Pontibacter akesuensis: one gene and its partner. The protein of the gene in region 1 interacts with the protein of each later gene in a pairwise test. Links are inferred from orthologs where the notes say so. Each region holds a gene or a part of one and is shown on either strand. Other genes may lie near its edges.

Evidence for each region. The genes of interacting proteins can lie anywhere in the genome.
Region 2: the proteins of leuS (region 1) and ligA interact in binary tests that used the Escherichia coli proteins (3 or more experiments, as listed by UniProt). The link is inferred for Pontibacter akesuensis from one-to-one orthologs.

What each region holds. Positions count from the first base shown.
Region 1 is NZ_CP014766.1:4,499,659-4,505,092, forward strand. The notes cover bases 1,399-4,737. They hold leuS (leucine--tRNA ligase), read left to right. Parts: upstream 1,399-1,768; coding sequence 1,769-4,537; downstream 4,538-4,737. Other genes in these bases: A0W33_RS19110 (DsbA family protein), read right to left, coding at 1,399-1,589; A0W33_RS19120 (MarR family winged helix-turn-helix transcriptional regulator), read right to left, coding at 4,678-4,737. In the rest of the region: A0W33_RS19105 (spheroidene monooxygenase), read left to right, coding at 69-797; more of A0W33_RS19110, read right to left, coding at 915-1,398; more of A0W33_RS19120, read right to left, coding at 4,738-5,178.
Region 2 is NZ_CP014766.1:12,305-17,315, forward strand. What follows is about bases 1,462-4,377. They hold ligA (NAD-dependent DNA ligase LigA), read left to right. Parts: upstream 1,462-1,872; coding sequence 1,873-3,882; downstream 3,883-4,377. Other genes in these bases: A0W33_RS00075 (ABC transporter permease), read right to left, coding at 4,171-4,377. In the rest of the region: A0W33_RS00060 (Smr/MutS family protein), read left to right, coding at 112-1,068; more of A0W33_RS00075, read right to left, coding at 4,378-4,950; A0W33_RS00080 (ABC transporter ATP-binding protein), read right to left, coding at 4,947-5,011. UniProt on the Escherichia coli protein: DNA ligase that catalyzes the formation of phosphodiester linkages between 5'-phosphoryl and 3'-hydroxyl groups in double-stranded DNA using NAD as a coenzyme and as the energy source for the reaction.

The sequences.
Region 1 (5,434 bases):
CTTATTTAGCCTTTTCACAAGTATAGCCGGACCAGCTGTTTAATATCACCCTAAACGTACTCCACCCTGTGGCTCACACCTCACCCCGCCTTACCACCCTTACCCTATTCGGCATCCGCAGCGGAAGCATGCGCTGGGGGCTGGCACAAATGGGCACTTCCGGTCCGCACCTTAAGAAAGTGCCGGGGCTGTTGTTTTACAAATTGCTGGGTAGCGGGCATGGCAGGGGGTTCAGCCTGAAGCCAAATTTCTGGCGCTACGGCCTGATGTGCACCTGGGAGAGCGAGGAAGCCGCTGATGCTTTTCTGCAGCAATCAGGATTAATTGAAGAATACCAAATGCACACGGAGGAGATTTGGACGGTAAAATTACTACCGTACCAGCAACACGGCCTCTGGGACAAGCAAGCCCCTTTTGCCCCTGCCCTGCCGGAAAAATACAGCAGCGGCCCGATTGCCGTGCTGACGCGGGCAAGTATAAACTGGCTGGCGCTGCCGAGCTTCTGGCGCTTTGTGCCTAAAACAAGTGCAGGCCTGGAAACGGCAGAAGGTTTGATTTGCTCTATCGGATTGGGTGAACTGCCGCTGGTGCGGCAGGCAACCTTTAGCGTGTGGGAATCGGGGGAGGCAATGAAACAGTACGCCTATCGGCACCCGCTGCACCAGGAAGTGATGCGGCGGACACGGGCCGAAAAGTGGTATGCAGAAGAACTGTTTGCCCGCTTCAAACCCATCAGCAGTCAGGGCACCTGGAATGGTGTTGATCCGCTGCAGGAGGTGCTGGCACAGCAGCTTTGATCTAAGTATACTTTTATTTGTGCTTCTTGAATTTCTGTGAGATCTCTCCTATCGTCGAGAAGACAATGGTATAGGAAGAAAAATCTTGTGTCTTACGTCCTGATACTTGTGTCTGATTTAGTCCTTCAGCGGGTTTTCGTCAGGAGCCAATTGCTGCAGCACACGGTTCAGGTGCGCCTGCATGCCCTCGTAGGGTCGGTATCCCCGCGCGATCAGGTGAATGTTTGTGCCATTGAGCAAGTATAAACTCGGGAATGCTGTGGCCTGCAAGTGTTTAGCAATAGTGAAATCCTGCTGCGTCTTTTCCTTCATTTCCTCCGACTCGAATTTCTCTAAAAACGTGTCTTCATCCACACCGAAGGTACTTGCTATGCTTGCCAGCACCGCGGGTTTTGTTACGTCGTTGTTGCGGGCATAAAAAGCGCTTTGCACTGCGGCGGCCATTTCAAACTCCTGCTCAGGCTGCAGGTAGCGCACAGTCACCGTAGCGCGGCAGGCAGGCTCAGTGTCGTAGACAAAATCCTCCCGCTCAAAAAAAGAATAGTCGAATGGCTGCCCTGTTACCTGCTCCACGTCCTCCCAATGCTGGCGGATGCTCGCTTTCAAATGATCATCCAGCGGCTTCTCGGTGCCGGGGCGCAGGCCGCCCAGTACCAGTTTGAACTGCAGCTTTCCCTCCTGCTCCGCCACCAGGCGCTTAATCACCGGCGCAAAGCCGTAGCACCACGAGCACATCGGGTCCATCACATAAATCAGGTGCATGATATCGAGTAGGTCGTGCTTCTTTTCCATGGTATGCCGGTTTTTACGCAAAGGTAAGATTTTTGCTTTTTTTGCTTTCATGTTTATACTCCATTTTAAACTTGTAAACGGGCCTCAAAAGCAATTTTGCCCCGACTGCAGTCAACATTTAAAAGATTAACAATTATCTTAGCAGCTTAACCAGGAATCAGATAACACAGCTATACCAAATGTCAGAGTATAATTTCAAAGATATTGAGAAGAAGTGGCAGCAGTACTGGGAAGAGAACCAGACCTTCAAAGCGACTGCCACCAGCGATAAACCAAAGTACTACGCCCTGGATATGTTCCCATATCCTTCTGGTGCCGGCCTGCATGTGGGCCACCCGCTCGGTTATATTGCCTCTGACATCGTGAGCCGCTACAAGCGCCTGAAAGGATTTAACGTGTTGCACCCGATGGGCTTTGATGCCTTTGGTTTGCCCGCCGAGCAGTATGCCATCCAGACAGGCCAGCATCCGGCTATCACCACAGAGCAGAACATCAAGCGCTATGTGGAGCAGCTGAAGAACATCGGTTTCTCATTTGACTGGGAGCGCGAGATCCGCACTTCAGAGCCCGATTACTACAAGTGGACTCAGTGGATTTTCATGCAGCTGTTTAACTCCTACTACAACTACAGCACCGACAAAGCCGAACCGATTGATGCGCTGGTGCGTGTGTTTGAGCAAAGCGGAAACGAAAAAGTAAACGCCGCCTGCGATGAGGATACGCCCGCTTTCTCGTCTGCCGACTGGGCTAGTTACAGTGAGCAGCAGCAGGCCGAAATGCTGTTGAAGTATAGACTGACATACGTGGCCGAGGCCGTGGTAAACTGGTGCCCTGCCATGGGCACGGTGCTCGCCAACGACGAAGTGGTGGGCGGTGTGTCGGAGCGCGGCGGCTATCCGGTGGAGCGTAAGAAAATGCGCCAGTGGATGATGCGCATCACTGCCTATGCCGAGCGCCTGCTGCATGGCCTCGATGACATCGACTGGCCGGAGCCGATCAAAGAAATGCAACGCAACTGGATCGGCAAATCAGTGGGTGCCGAGCTTGATTTTAAGGTAGAAAATGCTGCGGATAAGATTAAGGTATTCACTACCCGTATCGATACGATTTTCGGAGTTTCGTTTGTGGTGCTGGCGCCGGAGCATGACTTAGTAGCGCAGATCACCACAGATGCACAGCGTGCCGAAGTGGAGGCGTACGTGAACGTGGCTAAAAACCGTTCGGAGCGCGAGCGCATGACGGACGTGAAAGCTGTGAGCGGGGTGTTTACCGGCGCCTATGCCACCAACCCAATCTCGAATGAGCGTGTGCCGATCTGGATTGCCGATTACGTGCTGGCTGGATACGGTACAGGTGCCGTGATGGCCGTTCCGGGTCACGACTCCCGCGACTACGCCTTTGCGAAGCATTTTAACCTGCCGATCCCAGAAGTGGTGGCCGGCGGCAACCTGGAAGTGGAGGCCTACGGTGCAAAAGAAGGCAAGATCATCAACTCCGGTTTCCTGAACGGCATGGACGTAAAGGAAGCTATACTTGCCGGAATTGCCAGAGCCGAGGAATTGGGCGTGGGCAAGGGCCGCACCCAGTTCCGCATGCGCGACGCTGTGTTCAGCCGCCAGCGCTATTGGGGGGAGCCGGTGCCAGTGTACTACAAAAACGGTATCCCACACCTGATCAAGCAAGAGGAGCTGCCGCTGGAACTGCCGAAAATAGATGCGTATCTGCCAACTGAAACAGGTGAGCCGCCGCTTGGCCGCGCTGTGGATTGGAAGTATGAAAACGAATATGAGTATGAGCTGAGCACCATGCCGGGCTGGGCTGGCAGCAGCTGGTACTGGTACCGCTACATGGACCCCCAGAACGACAGCGCCTTCGCTGATGAGGATATCGTGAAGTACTGGCGCAATGTGGACCTGTACATCGGTGGCTCTGAGCACGCCACGGGGCACCTGCTGTACTCGCGCTTCTGGAACAAGTTCATGTTCGACATGGGATTGGTGGTAGAACAGGAGCCTTTCAAGAAGCTCATCAACCAGGGCATGATCCAAGGGCGCTCTAACTTTGTGTACCGCATCAACGGCACAAACAAGTATGTTTCATTTGGGCTGAAGGAGCAGTATGAGACTTCACAGCTGCACGTGGACGTAAACATCGTGGAAAACGATGTCCTGGACCTGGAGGCGTTCAAGAACTGGCGCCCTGAAAATGAGGATGCCGAGTTTATATTGGAGGACGGCAAGTACATCTGCGGCGTGGAGATCGAGAAGATGTCAAAATCCAAGTATAACGTGGTGAACCCGGATGACATTGTGGAGCGCCAGGGAGCCGACACGCTGCGCATGTACGAGATGTTTCTGGGACCGCTGGAGCAGTTCAAGCCATGGAATACCAACGGCATGGACGGCGTGCATAAATTCCTGAAGAAGTACTGGAGGCTGTTCTACGACCAGGAAGGCAACCTGCAGGTAACCGACGAGCAACCGACAGCACAGGAATTAAAAGCATTGCATAAGACGATCAAGAAGGTGGAGGACGACATCGAGCGGTTCTCCTTCAATACCTCCGTTTCTACCTTCATGATATGCGTGAACGAGCTAAGCCAGCTTAAGTGCAGCAAACGCGCCATCCTGGAGCCGCTTACGGTTATACTTTCACCCTACGCGCCGCACATTACAGAAGAGCTGTGGCAGCAGTTAGGCCATAGCGAAAGCATCAGCTACGCCAGCTTTCCGGAATTTAAAGAAGAGTACCTGTTAGAAAACACGTTTGAATACCCGGTGTCGGTGAATGGCAAGATGCGTGCAAAGCTGGAGTTTGCGTTGGATGCGCCACGGGAGGATATAGAAAAAGCCGTGCTGGCTGAGGAACAGGTAACAAAGTTCTTTGAAGGCAAGGCTCCTAAGAAAGTCATACTTGTGCCCGGCAAAATCATTAACATTGTAGTATAAATACAGCTTTAGCTAAACAAAAAAGCCGTACAGGATGAACCTGTACGGCTTTTTTGTTTAACCTGATCAGGAGAGATACGGCAGGTAAAATGTATGCCGCTCTATGATCAGAAAAAGAGGTTAGATTAGTTTAGAATAGATCAGGCGTTTATGCTCTCTGTAGTAATTGTTTTTTCATCCGCTGCATTTATAGATTCTCTTACTTTGTAAAGAAGGTGCACCAAGGTTGTCGCCTCTTCTTCTGTGAGCCCCTTCAATAAGTTATCCAACTCCCCCAGGTCAGCATCAATGTTATTTATTAATTCCTGCCCCACCGGAGAAATGAGGATGTTAACCAAACGCTTATCAGCGGGATTCTGGGTAACTGTTACAAGACCTTTTGCACTTAATCTGCTTACCAACCGCGACGCATCCGACATCTTATCAAGCATTTTTTCACGCATGAAGGAAGTAGAGACAGGTTTTGGATGTTGATCGCGAAGAATACGCAACGCATTGTACTGTTGCGAGGTAATGTTATGTCTTTTAAAAAAGGTTTCATACCCATTGCTCAGAAAGCCATAGGTGTACAGGATGCTAACACTGGCTTTCTGCCATTCATTCCGGAAGCTTTTGATTCCGACTTCGTTCTCTAGAATCATATTATTTGTAAGGTGAGTTTCTCAATAATAATAAAAAAAAACCTTTTTTCTGAGCCTGTCAGCAGCTTTTTTTATCCTGCGGTAAGGTACGGCGAAAGTTATTTAAATCTCTTTCCAGCAAAAAGCACCTGATAAGCTAATGTATGTACATAAAATAGCCATTGATTTAAACGCGGCTTCCCGCTACAGTACTACTGAAAAACAGGCGTTTCTTGTTTATTGGGTGTTATAAAGATGCAGAAAACGCTATTTTTAA
Region 2 (5,011 bases), 4.5 Mb from region 1 along the record:
CTTCCCTCCTGCCTCCAGAGTCTTTTACAATTCGTATCTTTGTACAAGCGGGATATGGCCATACTTTCAAGTCAGGTGATCAACCCAACACAAGTAACGAATAAAAAACATATGAACGTAGGAGACAGAGTGCGCCTGATGTCCGGCCGTGAAGAAGGTATCATCACGCGCCTTTTAGATAACAATATCGTAGAAGTAGCCATCGACAACGACTTCACCATCCCTGTTGCCAGACGCGAGGTGGTGGTGATTGCTGCCGAGGAAAAGCAGTTTATGCGCCCTGAGGATGCCATTGCCCCGGCTCCTGCGCGAGTTAAAGCACCACAGGCGCCTCTGCTGGCCGCGCAAGGCATTTACTTGGCGCTGGTGCATCAGTCGGATGAGTTGCTGGCGGTAACGGTGGTGAATAATTCCGATTATGATCTGCTTTTTACGAGCGGCGAGGAACGCGAAAAGAACTACCGAGGCTTGCAGAACGACAAACTGGCTCCTAAGGCAACGCGCGTCATCACGCATTACCACCTGAAGGATTTCGAGAAATGGCCAAACCTGCTCATCCAGTTCATGCAGCACCGCAATGGCAGCCCTACCATTTTTGAGCCTACCGTAAAGTGCATCCAGTTCAAGGCCAGCTCCTTCTACAAAAGCAAGCGCACGGCACCGGTTCTCAATAAAGAAGGTTACGTGTACCAACTCGACCAGAAGCCCGTCTCCATCGATCCGGACAAGATTAAGGAACAGTTGGCTGAGGCGGTTGAGAAAAGCGAGAATTTTAAACTGACCGCACCGGAGCACGAAGTGGACCTGCACATCGAGAAGCTGATCGACGACCACAGCGGCATGAGCAACAGCGCCATGCTGAAGCTGCAGTTGGAGCGGTTCCAGGATGCCCTGGATCGTGCCATGGCCACCAATATGCACGAGATCGTGTTCATTCACGGGGCCGGCAACGGCGTGCTGCGCAAGGAACTTCAGAAAATCCTGAGTCGCACCCCAGGCATTCAGCACTACAAAGATGCTCACAAAGAAAAGTTTGGCTACGGCGCCACGCTGGTAAAGCTGAAATAGCCTTGGTAGTTCTGAGTCATGGGTTCTGAGTCACGAGTTGTCCCATATATTTATAACTCAAGACTCAGAATTCGTGACTCAGAACAAAACCAGAACCTACGGTTCTGGTTATTTGTTATCTTTGCTGCTGAACAAAGTATCAACGGCAAGCCGTCTTATCGCTGCCCTTTCGGGGGGAGAGGAAAGTCCGGGCAACGCAGAGCATCCTACTTCCTAACGGGAAGGGTCCTGAGCAATTGGGATACAGCCAGTGCCACAGAAAATAACCGCCAGCCTTGTGCTGGTAAGGGTGAAAAGGTGCGGTAAGAGCGCACCAGCGGCTGGGTGACCAGTCCGGCTGGGTAAACCTTAGGAGTTGAAAGACCAAATAGGCTGGCAGCGCCTCGCTTCGGCGGGGCTAAGGGCTGCTCGTCCGATGTCAGTGGGTAGGTCGATGGAGCCTGCGCGCGAGTGCAGGCCTAGATAAATGATAAGACGCTGTGCCTTCGGGCGTAGCGACAGAACCCGGCTTACAGGCTTGTCGTTGATGTTTTGTTTTCCTTTCTAAAAATACCTCCCACACTTCTAAGGAGTAGTAGCCATACTATAGTCGGGATAAACTTGGCGCTTGCTCAGGAAATGGGAGTCATCCTGCCAATCCTCCAATACTAAAAATCCTGATTCAGACAAAAAGAATTAGCGCATACCGCAGCAAGTATAAATTCATACTTCCCCACAGCAAAAGCCCCTAAACCATCTGCCCTATTTCCTGTGTGCTTTAGAATCTGTTTCCTATTTTTACAGGAAGTATAAAAGACACAACACATGGCTACAGCGCAAGATCCGGCCCTGGAGATACAGGAGCTGACGCAGAAAATAAACCACCTGAATTACCAGTATTACCAGAACAGCGTTTCCGAAGTTTCTGATTTCGAATTTGACCAGCTCCTGAAGCGGCTGGAGGCACTCGAGGAGCAACACCCGGAGCTGCGGCTGCCCCACTCCCCCAGCATGCGCGTGGGTGGCACCGTGACGAAGAACTTTGAAACTGTTTACCACAAGTGGCCGATGCTCTCGCTTAGCAACACTTACTCAGAAGAGGACCTGCGGGAATTTGACAAGCGCGTGCGCAAGGTTGTGGGCGATGAAGTAGAATATGTCTGCGAGCAGAAGTTTGACGGTGTGGCCATTAGCCTTACCTACGAAAAAGGTAGGTTTGTGCAGGGTGCCACCCGCGGCGACGGCACCCGTGGCGATAACATCACCGCCAACGTACGCACCATTCACGATGTACCGCTGCAGGCGCATGGCGAAGGTTTCCCAGAGCTGTTTGAAGTGCGCGGCGAAGTGTTTATGCCGTTCCAGGTGTTCGAGCAACTCAATGCTGAGCGCGAAGAAACAGGTGAGCAATTGCTGGCCAACCCGCGCAACGCCACATCAGGTACGCTAAAGCAGCAGGATTCTGCCGTGGTGGCCGCCCGTAAGTTAGGCTGCTTCTCCTACAGCTTCCACACTGACAAAATTCATTTCGAAACCCATTCCGAAAGCCTGCAGGCCATCCATAAATGGGGCTTTAAGGTGTCTGATACCTGGCGCAAGTGCGGCAGTATAGACGATGTGATGGCTTATATCAACGAGTGGGAAACAAAGCGATTTGAACTGCCGATTGCAACCGATGGCGTAGTGGTGAAAGTAAATAGCTACGCCCTGCAGGAAGAGCTGGGCTTTACAGCCAAGAGCCCGCGCTGGGCGATTGCCTATAAGTATGCCGCCATGAGCGCGGCTACTCAGTTGCAAGGAATTCAGTACCAGGTGGGACGCACGGGTGCCGTTACGCCGGTAGCCCTACTGGAACCGGTGCAGCTAGCCGGAACTGTGGTAAAACGGGCTTCTGTGCACAACGCTAATGAAATTCAGCGCCTGGACCTGCGCCTGGGCGATATCGTTTTTGTAGAGAAGGGCGGCGAGATTATTCCTAAGATCACGGGAGTTGATTTTGAAAAACGCCCCGCTGACAGCCAGCCTATACTTTACCCAACCAGTTGCCCGGCCTGTGGCACCGAACTGATTCGATCGGAAGGCGAAGCGCATTTTTACTGCCCGAACGACAAGGGTTGCCCGCCGCAGATCAAGGCGAAGCTGGAGCACTTCATCTCCCGCAAAGCCATGAACATCGACGGTCTGGGCCCGGAAACTATTGAGCAATTGTACGAAACAGGACTGGTACGCAATGCAGCCGACCTCTACGACCTGACCTTTAAGCAGCTGGTGGAACTGGAGCGCATGGGCGAGAAATCAGCGAACAACATTCTGCAGAGCCTCGAGAAATCCAAAGCCACGCCGTACGACCGCGTGTTGTTTGCTTTAGGAATTCGGTTTGTGGGCAGCACGGTAGCCAAAAAACTGGCGCAGGGCCTGCCCGACTTAGAGGCCTTGCGGGGTGCCACGTATGAGGAACTGATTGCCATAAACGAAATTGGTGAGCGCATTGCCCGCTCCATACTTGCTTACTTTCAGGACCCGGATCAGGTGCAGCTCGTGGAGCGGCTTAAAGCGGCTGGCTTGCAATTTAGGTCCGAGAACACGGTACCTGAGATGCAGAGCGATAAGTTTGTGGGGCAGACGTTTGTAATTTCCGGCGTATTTGAGAGTGTGAGCCGTGAAGAGCTGCAGCAACTGATCATCAGCCATGGCGGCAAGGTGGTAAGTTCTATCTCCAAGAAGCTGTCTTACCTGGTGGCCGGCGATAAAATGGGGCCATCTAAACTGGAGAAAGCGGAAAGCCTGGGCATAACCATACTCAGTGAAGAAGAATTTTTAAGGATGATCGGGTAAAGACTGCCTTTGCTTCTGCTATATAAGTCACCTCACCCCAACCTTCTACCAACTCGGGCAAGGGAACATAAATTGCCCGTGCTGTTTTGCACACAAGTAGCAAAAGTAACAAATCCCTCCTCCCTCTGGGAGGAAGCCAGGAGGAGGGTTTAAGATTTGAATAATCTTATTGAGTACCTGCCTCTAAGATCTTAGCACGCCATTGCTTATCCTAAAAAAGAAGAGCAGCACCGTTTAACGGTGCTGCCCAACCTTTCAAACAACAAACAACTAAACTAAACTATAAAATCAGGAGATGCGCTTTCGGGCTACATCAAAATACCCAAGTATAAAAATCAGCAGGCCCGATCCCAGACTCAGCAATACCGGCTCTACAAATACCTGCTGCACATCGTTGCCCTTCGGAAACGTCATAACGGTCATGAGCGGATAGGCGAATGGATAGTAGTGGATGTGTTCCCAGCGCATTGCCACCATCACCGTAATAATGGCCACTGTTCCGACGCCCATACTTAAAGCAAAGCTGCTCCAGCGCATACTCAGCCAGAACTGCAGCGCTACAATCACAAAGCAGGACAGGTACAGTTTCAGGCAGGTGATGTAGACAATATTCAACCCTTCCACTACATCAAAGCCGAGATCAGGGCGCACCAGGCTAAGGAAAAAACCAGCAGCCAGGTAGGCCACCACATACACCGCATTGCTTAGCAGCACCAACCCTAACACGGTACTTGCCTTCGCCAGGTAAATAGCGCCCTTGGGCAGCGGCAGGCTATAGAGGTGTTTCCATCCATTCGACTTGTGCTCAATGCCATTGGTGAGGCTCGTTAGCAGGGCGATAAAAATGGGCATCAGCATGATGGTGTATACCATAAAGCTTTGCGCGGCGAAGGCATGCCAGGCATTAGCTCCGTCTTTGACCATATGCTCTCCTTTTGCCCAAAACACAAGCACATACATGCTGATGAGGGCGCAGGGAGCCAACACGGCCAACCACAGCGAGAAAGTGTTTTTCAGCTTCAGGGTTTCAGCGCTTAGGCTGTTACCATAGTAGGTTAAGCTATTCATAGTTTTGCAGGCTCTGATTGACGTGTAGCAGGCGCGGCAGCATCGGCGTTGGTAATGTGCA